3 linked regions of the Enhydrobacter sp. genome follow. Each later gene encodes a partner of the first gene's protein in a complex. Links are inferred from orthologs where the notes say so. Each region holds a gene or a part of one and is shown in the gene's direction. Other genes may lie near its edges.

Evidence for each region. The genes of interacting proteins can lie anywhere in the genome.
Region 2: the proteins of OJF58_RS21200 (region 1) and eno are in contact, whole or in part, in a solved structure (PDB 2FYM), measured with the Escherichia coli proteins. The link is inferred for Enhydrobacter sp. from one-to-one orthologs.
Region 3: the proteins of OJF58_RS21200 (region 1) and pnp are in contact, whole or in part, in a cryo-EM structure (PDB 9QH0), measured with the Escherichia coli proteins. The link is inferred for Enhydrobacter sp. from one-to-one orthologs.

What each region holds. Positions count from the first base shown.
Region 1 is NZ_CP126889.1:4,243,196-4,246,738, reverse strand. The notes cover bases 25-3,498. They hold OJF58_RS21200 (Rne/Rng family ribonuclease), read left to right. Parts: upstream 25-415; coding sequence 416-3,298; downstream 3,299-3,498. Other genes in these bases: OJF58_RS21195 (EamA family transporter), read left to right, coding at 3,402-3,498. Outside these bases: more of OJF58_RS21195, read left to right, coding at 3,499-3,543. UniProt on the Escherichia coli protein: Endoribonuclease that plays a central role in RNA processing and decay. Required for the maturation of 5S and 16S rRNAs and the majority of tRNAs. Also involved in the degradation of most mRNAs.
Region 2 is NZ_CP126889.1:4,852,446-4,855,306, reverse strand. The notes cover bases 70-2,861. They hold eno (phosphopyruvate hydratase), read left to right. Parts: upstream 70-721; coding sequence 722-2,002; downstream 2,003-2,861. Other genes in these bases: OJF58_RS24155 (AraC family transcriptional regulator), read left to right, coding at 2,462-2,861; OJF58_RS24160 (antibiotic biosynthesis monooxygenase), read right to left, coding at 2,010-2,345; OJF58_RS27205 (nitrile hydratase), read right to left, coding at 308-628; OJF58_RS27210 (SH3-like domain-containing protein), read right to left, coding at 70-311. Outside these bases: nthA (nitrile hydratase subunit alpha), read right to left, coding at 1-13; more of OJF58_RS27210, read right to left, coding at 24-69. UniProt on the Escherichia coli protein: Catalyzes the reversible conversion of 2-phosphoglycerate (2-PG) into phosphoenolpyruvate (PEP). It is essential for the degradation of carbohydrates via glycolysis.
Region 3 is NZ_CP126889.1:2,097,598-2,100,659, forward strand. Bases 70-3,062 are described here. They hold pnp (polyribonucleotide nucleotidyltransferase), read left to right. Parts: upstream 70-490; coding sequence 491-2,635; downstream 2,636-3,062. Other genes in these bases: rpsO (30S ribosomal protein S15), read left to right, coding at 70-265; OJF58_RS10540 (SDR family oxidoreductase), read right to left, coding at 2,734-3,062. Also shown: more of rpsO, read left to right, coding at 1-69. UniProt on the Escherichia coli protein: Involved in mRNA degradation. Catalyzes the phosphorolysis of single-stranded polyribonucleotides processively in the 3'- to 5'-direction. Also involved, along with RNase II, in tRNA processing.

The sequences.
Region 1 (3,543 bases):
TTTCTTAAAGTAAAACATGAAAAGATCAGCAAAGACAATATTTTTCAGAACGTTATGCGACGATTTGCACGCCATCAACGTTTGGGTTGTCGCTTCTTGCCGAACCCCGTATGTTGCGATCCGCGAGCAGTCGCCGTCGTTCGAAGCGCCCTCCCGTGGAGGCCGCGCTCCGACGGCAAGCCCGCCGGCCCCCCTCCCCAGGGCAAGGTCCGCGGGATTGTCAGGCAGGCGGTGGCTATCAGGAAACCTCGAGGTGGCAGGACCCGTACGGTCCGGCGGCGCGATGCTTCCCCGTCTTGGCCTGGTGTTTGGCCGTTCGACGGGTCGATGGCGCACCGCTCCCCTCGCGCCAAAGAGGCGGCAATGGCCGCTGGTTGCTCGCGCCGGCGGGACTTGACGCCTCGGGAGCGAGCCCATGGCAAGGCGAATGCTCATTGATGCCAGCCACCCCGAGGAAACGCGGGTGGTCGTCGTCGACGGAACGCGTCTGGAAGAATTCGATTTCGAGACCGCATCGCGCAAGCCTCTCAAAGGCAACATCTATCTCGCCAAGGTGATCCGCATCGAGCCGTCGCTGCAGGCGGCGTTCGTGGAATATGGCGGCAACCGCCACGGCTTCCTCGCCTTCTCGGAAATCCACCCCGACTACTATCAGATCCCTATCGCCGATCGCGAACGTTTGATCGCCGAGCAGCAGCGCCTGCACGAGGAGGCCGAGCAGGAGCAGGAGCAGGAGCCGCCTTCCAACAAGGTCGACCGGACCGACATCGAGGAGGTCCGCGCCGAGCGTGCCGAGGCAGTCGCCGCGGCCGAGGGCCTGCCCCTCGAAGTGCCGCTTGCCGAGGGCGAGAGCGACGGCAACGGCAACGGCGCGGAGGAATCCGATCCGATCGCCGTTTCTTCCGAGGCGCCCGATGGCGATGCGCCCGTCGTCGACCCGGAACCTGCGTCGATGGTCGAGCCGCCGCCGTTCGAGGCACCCGGCGAGCCGCCGCCGTTCGAGGCACCCGGCGAGCCGGTGCCGGTCGATGTCCTCGAGAGCGCGCAACCGGCGGCCGTCGCGGTCGACCGCGTCGCCGGGCCGACCGAGGAGCCTTCGGCCGAAGGGTCAGCCGAAGTGCCGGTCGAGGCAGCCGAACCGTCGGCGGCAGTCCATCCCGAAGGCGCGACCGAGGCGCCGGTGACCGATCCTGCCGAAGCGCCGCAGCCCGAGATCACCGTCGAGACGCTGGGTGGCGACGACGTGGCCGGCGAGGAGCGCGAGACGCGCGAGCGCCGCCGCCGCCATCCCGTCCGCACCTACAAGATCCAGGAGGTGATCAAGCGCCGCCAGATCCTGCTGGTTCAGGTCGTGAAGGAGGAACGCGGCAACAAGGGCGCGGCGCTCACCACCTACCTCTCGCTGGCCGGCCGCTACTGCGTGCTGATGCCCAATGCCGGGCGCGGCGGCGGCATCTCGCGCAAGATCTCCAATCCCAACGACCGCAAGCGCATGAAGGAGATGCTGGCGCAGCTCGACGTGCCGCAGGGCATGGGCGTGATCCTGCGCACCGCGGGCCTGGAGCGCTCCAACCTCGACATCAAGCGTGACTACGAATATCTGTCGCGACTCTGGGACTCGATCCGCGAGCTCACCATGCGGTCGACGGCGCCGGCGTTGATCTACGAGGAAGGCGATCTCATCAAGCGCTCGCTGCGCGACGTCTACGACACCGATATCGCCCAGGTGCTGGTCGAAGGCGAGGCCGGCTTCCAGGCGGCGTCCGAGTTCATGCGCCAGCTCGTGCCGCACCAGGCGAACAAGGTCGAGCTGTACGACGAGCCGATCCCCCTCTTCCACCGCTATCAGGTCGAAAGCCAGTTCGACGCCATGCACTCGCCGGTGGTGCAGTTGCGCAGCGGCGGTTACATCGTCATCAACCCGACCGAGGCGCTGGTCGCCATCGACGTCAACTCCGGCCGCTCCACCAAGGAGCGCAACATCGAGGAGACGGCGCTGCGCACCAACATCGAGGCGGCCGAGGAAGTGGCCCGCCAGGTGCGCCTGCGCGACCTCGCCGGCCTGATCGTCATCGACTTCATCGACATGGAGGAGACGCGCCACCAGCGCCAGGTCGAGCACAAGGTCAAGGAGGCGATGCGCGCCGATCGCGCGCGCATCCAGATCGGCCGTATCTCGGCCTTCGGTCTGCTGGAGATGTCGCGCCAGCGGCTGCGGCCCTCGCTGCTCGAGCATTCGACCGAGATCTGTCCGCATTGCGCCGGCACGGGTCGCGTTCGCTCGATCGAGTCGGCGGCGCTGCACGCGCTGCGCGCCATCGAGGAGGAAGGCGTGCGCCGGCGCGCCAGCGAGATCGTGGTCAGCGTGCCGCCCAATGTGGCGCTCTACCTCCTCAACCAGAAGCGCCACACGCTGTCGGAGATCGAGAAGCGATACGGCTTCGACGTCACCGTCGAGGCGGACGAGGAGATGCACGCCGCCGACTGCGAGATCGAGCGTGTGCGCACGCGCCGCGCCGACGATCAGCGGCCGGCGCCGGAGCTTGCGCGCGCCAGCTACGACGCCGTCGAAGGCGAGACGACCGCCGAGGGCGAAGGCGACGAGGCGTCAGCCGAACGCGCCGGCGAGGAAGAAGGCGAAGGCCGCAGCCGGCGACGCCGGCGGCGTCGCCGCCGCGGCGGGCGGCGCGACGAGTCGGATCATGCCGCAAGCGAGGCCGAGGGCGAGCATGCCGGGGCCGGCAACGGTGCCGAACGGCAAGCCGACGCGGGCGAAAGCTCCCTGCCCGAAGAAGGCGGGGCCGAAGGCGAGGAGAACCGCGTCACGGCGTCCGAAGAGCATGCCGAGGGCGAGCATGCGGAGGGCGAGCATGCCGACGGCGAGCGGCGACGGCGGCGTGGCCGTCGCGGCGGACGACGCCGGCGGCGCGAGAATGGCGACGGCGATGCGGCCGATCATACGGGCGAGCAGCGGATGGACACCGATGCGTCGCCCACGGACCAGCCTGCCACACCGTTGACGCCCATGAACGGCCAGCCGGTGGAACAGATGGCGGGCGGCCACATGCCCGTGGAGCAACCGGTTTACGACTCTCCGGCCGCGCTGGCCGACAGCATCGCGCCGGCAGCCGCGCCGTCGATCGCGCCGCCGCCGGAGCCGGTCGTCGCGGCAGCGCCGCAGCCGGTGCCGGTGCAGGCCGAGCCTTCGACCGAGCCGCCACCCCCGTCGGTCGTAGTCCCGACGATCTCGGCCGACACGCCACCGGCGAATCCCAAGCGCGGCTGGTGGCGACGCTGACGGCAACGTCGCACCCCATGTCGTCCGGACGCAGTGGGAGACCTTTTGCAACATCGCCGGCGTTGCGGGCGGTGTTCGGGATGAAAGCGCTCCAGGAGGCTTCATGCAGTCGGGACTCCTCGCCGGTTGGCTACCGTGGGCGCTCCTGTCTGCGGCTTTCGCCGCCCTCACCGCGATCTTCGCCAAGGTGGGCGTCGAGGATATCAACTCCGACTTCGCGACGCTGATCCGCACGCTGGTCATTC
Region 2 (2,861 bases), 610 kb from region 1 along the record:
TGTTGTCCATCATGGCTTCGTCCTCACGGTGCGGGCTCGAGCCAGTGCTCGTAGAGCTCGACGTCGATCGTGTCCTTCGCCGGCCCGCGGTAGTCGGGCCAGACGTCCTTCTGGTTGAAGCGCACGCGGTAGAGCACCTGCTTGGGCTCGCCGCTGCGGCCATAGGCCAGCTCCTCGGGATTGCGGAACTCGCCGCAGATGCGCTCCACCGTCCCGCACTTGCCACGGATGTAGAAGGGCGTGCGGATATGGCCGGGCGGGTTGCCTGGCCGCACGTTCACCTGGGCGCCGACGGTGAAGCGCGGCGTCATGGCGTGCCGGCCTTCGGTCCGTCGGGGCGCCGCTCGATGTCGGCGAGCTTGGCGCGCAGCTCGTCGATGGTGATCGTTCCGCGATGGATCAGGGCCGAGGTGATCGAGCTGATCCAGCGCTCGTAGTAGGTCAGCCGGTCGTAGGCGTCGCCCGGCAGCGATTCGATCCCCTTGCGCAACTCGTCGACAGTGAAGCGGCGCTTGCGCGACAGCAGCACCATCAACGCATCGACGCGCTTTTCCCAGAGCTGGTAGTCGTGTTCCACCCGCTCCACCGGCCCGGCCTGGAGGCCGCCCATGTCATGAACGCCACGCATGGCAGGACTATAGAAAAACTGCGCTGCCCCGTCACTTGCCGCAGCGAGGAGGCGCGGCTAGACAGGCCGCGCCCCAGAAGGAGTTATGTCCGCATGAGCGCCATTGTCGATATCCGGGCCCGGGAAATCCTCGACAGCCGAGGCAACCCCACCGTCGAGGTCGAGGTCGAGCTGGAAACCGGCGCCATGGGCCGGGCGGCGGTTCCGTCGGGCGCATCGACCGGTGCGCACGAGGCGGTCGAGCTGCGCGACGGCGACAAGAAGCGCTACGGCGGCAAGGGCGTGCGGAAGGCCGTGGGCGCGGTGAACGGCGAGATCATGGATCTGCTGTCCGGGCTCGACGCGCTCGACCAGATCAAGATCGACCGGGCGCTGATCGAGCTCGACGGCACGCCCAACAAGGGGCGGCTCGGCGCCAACGCGATCCTGGGCGTCTCGCTCGCCGTCGCCAAGGCGGCCGCGATGGACAGCGGCCTGCCGCTCTTCCGCTATGTCGGCGGCAGCCAGGCCTCGGTCCTGCCGGTGCCGATGATGAACATCATCAACGGCGGCGCCCATGCCGACAATCCGATCGACATCCAGGAATTCATGATCATGCCGGTGAAGGCCGACCGCTTCGCCGACGCGCTGCGCATGGGCTCGGAGGTCTTCCATGCGCTGCGCGGCCAGCTCAAGGACGCCGGTCACAACACCAATGTCGGCGACGAGGGCGGCTTCGCGCCCGACCTCGCGACGGCGGACGCGGCGCTCGCCTTCATCATGAAGGCGATCGAGAAGGCCGGCTACAGGCCGGGCGAGGACGTCGTGCTGGCGCTCGATCCGGCCTCGACCGAGTTCTTCAAGGGCGGCAAGTACGAGCTCGAAGGCGAGGGCAAGTCGCTCGATGCCGGCGGCATGGTCGACTACTACGCCGGCCTCGTCAGCCGCTATCCGATCGTCTCGATCGAGGACGGCATGGCCGAGGACGACATGAAGGGATGGAAGGCGATCACCGACAAGCTCGGCGGGAAGATTCAGCTCGTGGGCGACGACCTCTTCGTCACCAACCCCAAGCGGCTCGCCGATGGCATTCGGAATGGGCTCGCCAACGCGATCCTGGTGAAAGTGAACCAGATCGGCACGCTCACCGAGACCATGGAAGCCGTGTCGATGGCGCAGCGTGCGAGCTACGGCGCCGTGATGTCGCACCGTTCGGGCGAGACCGAGGATTCGACCATCGCCGACCTCGCGGTGGCGACCAACTGCGGCCAGATCAAGACCGGGTCGCTGTCGCGCTCGGACCGGCTCGCCAAGTACAACCAGCTCCTGCGCATCGAGGAGCAGCTCGGCACCCAGGCCCGCTACGCCGGCAAGTTGATCCTGCGCGGGCTGTAGCTGTCGATCAAAGATTCCTCGCCGCGCCTGGAATGACGCCGGTGCGAAGAACGATCTCGTAGTGGGTCGCGAAGTCGTCGAAGCTCGAGAGAGCGGCCCGGCCTTCGGGTTCGACGATGGCCGTCGAGATATCGTCGCCGGCGAAAGCCTTGATCGAGCCGAGCGAGTCCCAGAGTGTCATCGCGATGAACTCGGTCCGGTCCCCGGTCTCGCGCCGCAGCAACCAGGCGCCGCGATGGCCCGTGAGCCGGCCAAGCGAAGGGAACACGGCTCCGGTAGCATGTCGCTCATAGGTGTCGGCGGTGGAGGCCGGCGCCCAGCCGCGCCAAAGACGAGCGATCATGCGAGTGTGCTCCAGGGAGTTCTCCATCCCCTTTAGCGAGAAGGATTTCGACGGTATTGGCAGAAATTGCTCGGGTGCGCGTTGACAGGCCGAGGCACCGGCATTTGAGTGACGGCATGGCGCGCCGCGATCTCCGCAACTCGACCCAGTACTGGTGGGACCGACATCTCTCCGGCCTCAGTCTTCTCTGCGCCGACTTCACGACCCACGACTATCCGCCCCATGTGCATGACGCACTCGTGGTCGCGGTCACGGAGCAGGGTGGTTCCATCATTCGGAGCCGCGGCGAGGTCGAGGAGGCGCATCCCTCGACGCTGTTCGTCTTCAATCCGGCCGAGCCGCATGCGGGTTGGATGGGCTGGAGCAAGCGGTGGCGATATCGCGGCATGTACCTGACCCAGGCCGCCCTCGACCAGGTGGCTGCGGGCCTCGGCGTAGACTCGGTGCCGTACTTCACGCGCAATCTTTTCGGCGATCGCGATCTGATCGAAGGGTTCCTTGCGATGCATCGCGCGA
Region 3 (3,062 bases), 2.1 Mb from region 1 along the record:
GATTACGGCCGCGCGCAAGGCGGAGCTGATCAAGACTTATGCCCAGGGCGAAGGCGATACCGGATCGCCGGAAGTGCAGGTCGCCATCCTGAGCGAGCGCATCGCCAACCTCACCGAGCACTTCAAGGGCCATGCGAAGGACCATCATTCGCGCCGCGGCCTGTTGAAGCTCGTCGGCCAGCGGCGCCGGCTGCTCGACTACCTCAAGGCCAAGGACCACAAGCGCTACGACTCGTTGATCGAGCGCCTGGGTCTGCGCCGTTGATTGTCGGCCCCGTCACCCGTCGTTTCGAGGATGGGGCGGGGCCTTTTCGTGTCGCGTCGTTCGGCTCCCGTGAGTTCGGCCGGCTGATGCGACTTCGCAGTAACCGGGAAGGCAGGGGCGAGAGCAAAGGCCTGGTCCGGTCCTGCCGGCGCAAGGGCGCCGGCGGGCGGTCGCCGCCAAACGGGGGCGGTCGACCGTGCAGGAAAGGATGATGATATGACCGATATGTTCAAGGTTTTCCGCAAAGAGGTGGAATGGGCCGGCCGCAAGCTGGTGCTGGAAACGGGCAAGATCGCGCGCCAGGCCGACGGTGCGGTGCTGGCGACCTACGGCGGCACCACGGTGCTGGCCGCCGTCGTGTACGAGAAGAAGCCCAAGCCCGGGCTCGACTTCTTCCCGCTCACCGTCAACTACCAGGAAAAGGCGTTCGCCGCCGGCAAGATCCCGGGCGGCTTCTTCAAGCGCGAAGGCCGTCCCTCCGAGAAGGAGATCCTGACCTCGCGTCTGATCGACCGGCCGATCCGGCCGCTGTTCCATGAGGGCTACCGCAACGAGACGCTGGTGGTGGTGACCACGCTGGCGCACGACATGGAGAACGACCCGGACATCGTGTCGATGGTCGCGACATCGGCTGCACTCACGATTTCGGGCGTGCCTTTCATGGGCCCGATCGGCGCGGCGCGGGTGGGCTGGCTCGACGGCAAGTTCGTCGTCAACCCGACGCTCGAGCAGAACGAGAAGAGCGAGCTCGACCTCGTCGTGGCCGGCACCAAGGAAGGCGTGCTGATGGTCGAGTCGGAGGCCAAGGAGCTGCCCGAGGACGTGATGCTGAACGCGGTGATGGAAGGCCACCGCTCCTTCCAGCCCGTGATCGACGCCATCATCTCGCTGGCCGAGCATGCGGCCAAGGATCCGCTGCCGCTCAGCGATCCCTCGGAGGCGTCCAGGACCGTCGCAGACAAGCTCAAGGCGGAGGTGCGCGGCAAGCTCGTCGAGGCCTATGCCGAGACGGTGAAGCAGGCGCGCCAGCAGAAGGTCGGCGCCGTGAAGGACGAGGCCAGGAAGCTGTTCGAGGGCAACGAGGAAGAGCTCGAGGCCTTCGGCGAGCAGTTCGGCAACCTCGAGGCCGACGTGGTGCGCAGCGCCATCCTCGACACCGGCAAGCGCATCGACGGCCGCGACACCAGAACCGTGCGGCCGATCGTGGCCGAGGTCGGCGTGCTGCCAAGGGCTCACGGCTCCGCCCTCTTCACCCGGGGCGAGACGCAGGCGCTGGTCGTGGCCACGCTGGGCACGGGCCAGGACGAGCAGATCATCGACGCGCTCGAGGGCGAGTACCGCGAGCACTTCATGCTGCACTACAACTTCCCGCCCTATTCGGTCGGCGAGGTGCGGCGCATGGGTTCGCCCGGACGCCGCGAGATCGGCCACGGCAAGCTCGCCTGGCGCGCGCTGCGGCCGATGCTGCCGTCCAAGGACAAGTTCCCCTACACGATCCGCGTCGTGTCGGAGATCACCGAAAGCAACGGCTCCTCGTCGATGGCCTCGGTATGCGGCGGCTCGCTGTCGCTGATGGACGCCGGCGTTCCGCTGGAGCGTCCGGTGGCCGGCATCGCCATGGGCCTGATCAAGGAGGGCGAGCGCTTCGCCGTCCTGTCCGACATCCTGGGCGACGAGGACCATCTTGGCGACATGGACTTCAAGGTGGCCGGCACCGATCGCGGCGTGACGTCGCTGCAGATGGACATCAAGATCACCTCGATCACCGAGGAGATCATGAAGGTGGCGCTCGCGCAGGCGAAGGACGGCCGCATCCATATCCTGGGCGAGATGGCCAAGGGCCTGGGCGGAGCGCGCGAGACGGTCAGCAGCAATGCGCCGCGCATCACCCAGTTCACGATTCCCAAGGACAAGATCCGCGAAGTGATCGGCACCGGCGGCAAGGTGATCCGCGAGATCACCGAGCAGACCGGCACCAAGATCGACATCGAGGACGACGGCACGATCAAGGTCGCGGCGGTCGACGCGACGGCGAGCCAGAAGGCGATCGACTGGATCAAGGGCATCGTGGCCGAGCCGGAAGTCGGCGTGATCTACAACGGCAAGGTCGTGAAGACCGTCGAGTTCGGCGCCTTCGTCAACTTCCTGGGTGCGCGCGACGGCCTGGTGCACATCTCCGAGCTGGCGCCGCGCCGCGTCGCCAAGGTGACCGACGTGGTCAAGGAAGGCGACCAGGTGAAGGTCAAGGTCCTGGGCGTCGACGATCGCGGCAAGGTCCGCCTCAGCATGAAGGCGGTCGACCAGACGACCGGCGAGGACATCTCCAACAAGCCGCGCGAGGAGCAATCCGCGCCGGCCGCCGGCGAGTAGAAGCGAAAACGGCGGCCCGCGGGCCGCCGTTTTCTTTTGGACCGCGCGCTTCCAGCGCTTTTCATGAGGGCGCTGGAAGCGCACGGTCCCGAAGACGGCTACTTTTCGTTGCCGTTGCCGTTCTCCTCGCCGTTCTGGCCGGTGGCGCTGGCGGGCGGCATGCCGATGGCGTGATAGCCGCCATCGACATAGTGGATGGTGCCGGTGACGCCCGCACTCAGGTCGGAGAGATAGTAGAGTGCTGCCCCGCCGATGTCGGAGAGTTCCATGTTGCGGCGAAGCGGCGAGGTCTCGCGCGACAGGCGATAGACGTAGCGGCTGCTGCCGATCACCGCGCCGGCCAGGGTGCGCATCGGCCCGGCCGAGATCGCGTTCACGCGTACACCCTGAGGGCCGAGGTCGGCGGCGAGATAGCGCACGCTCGCCT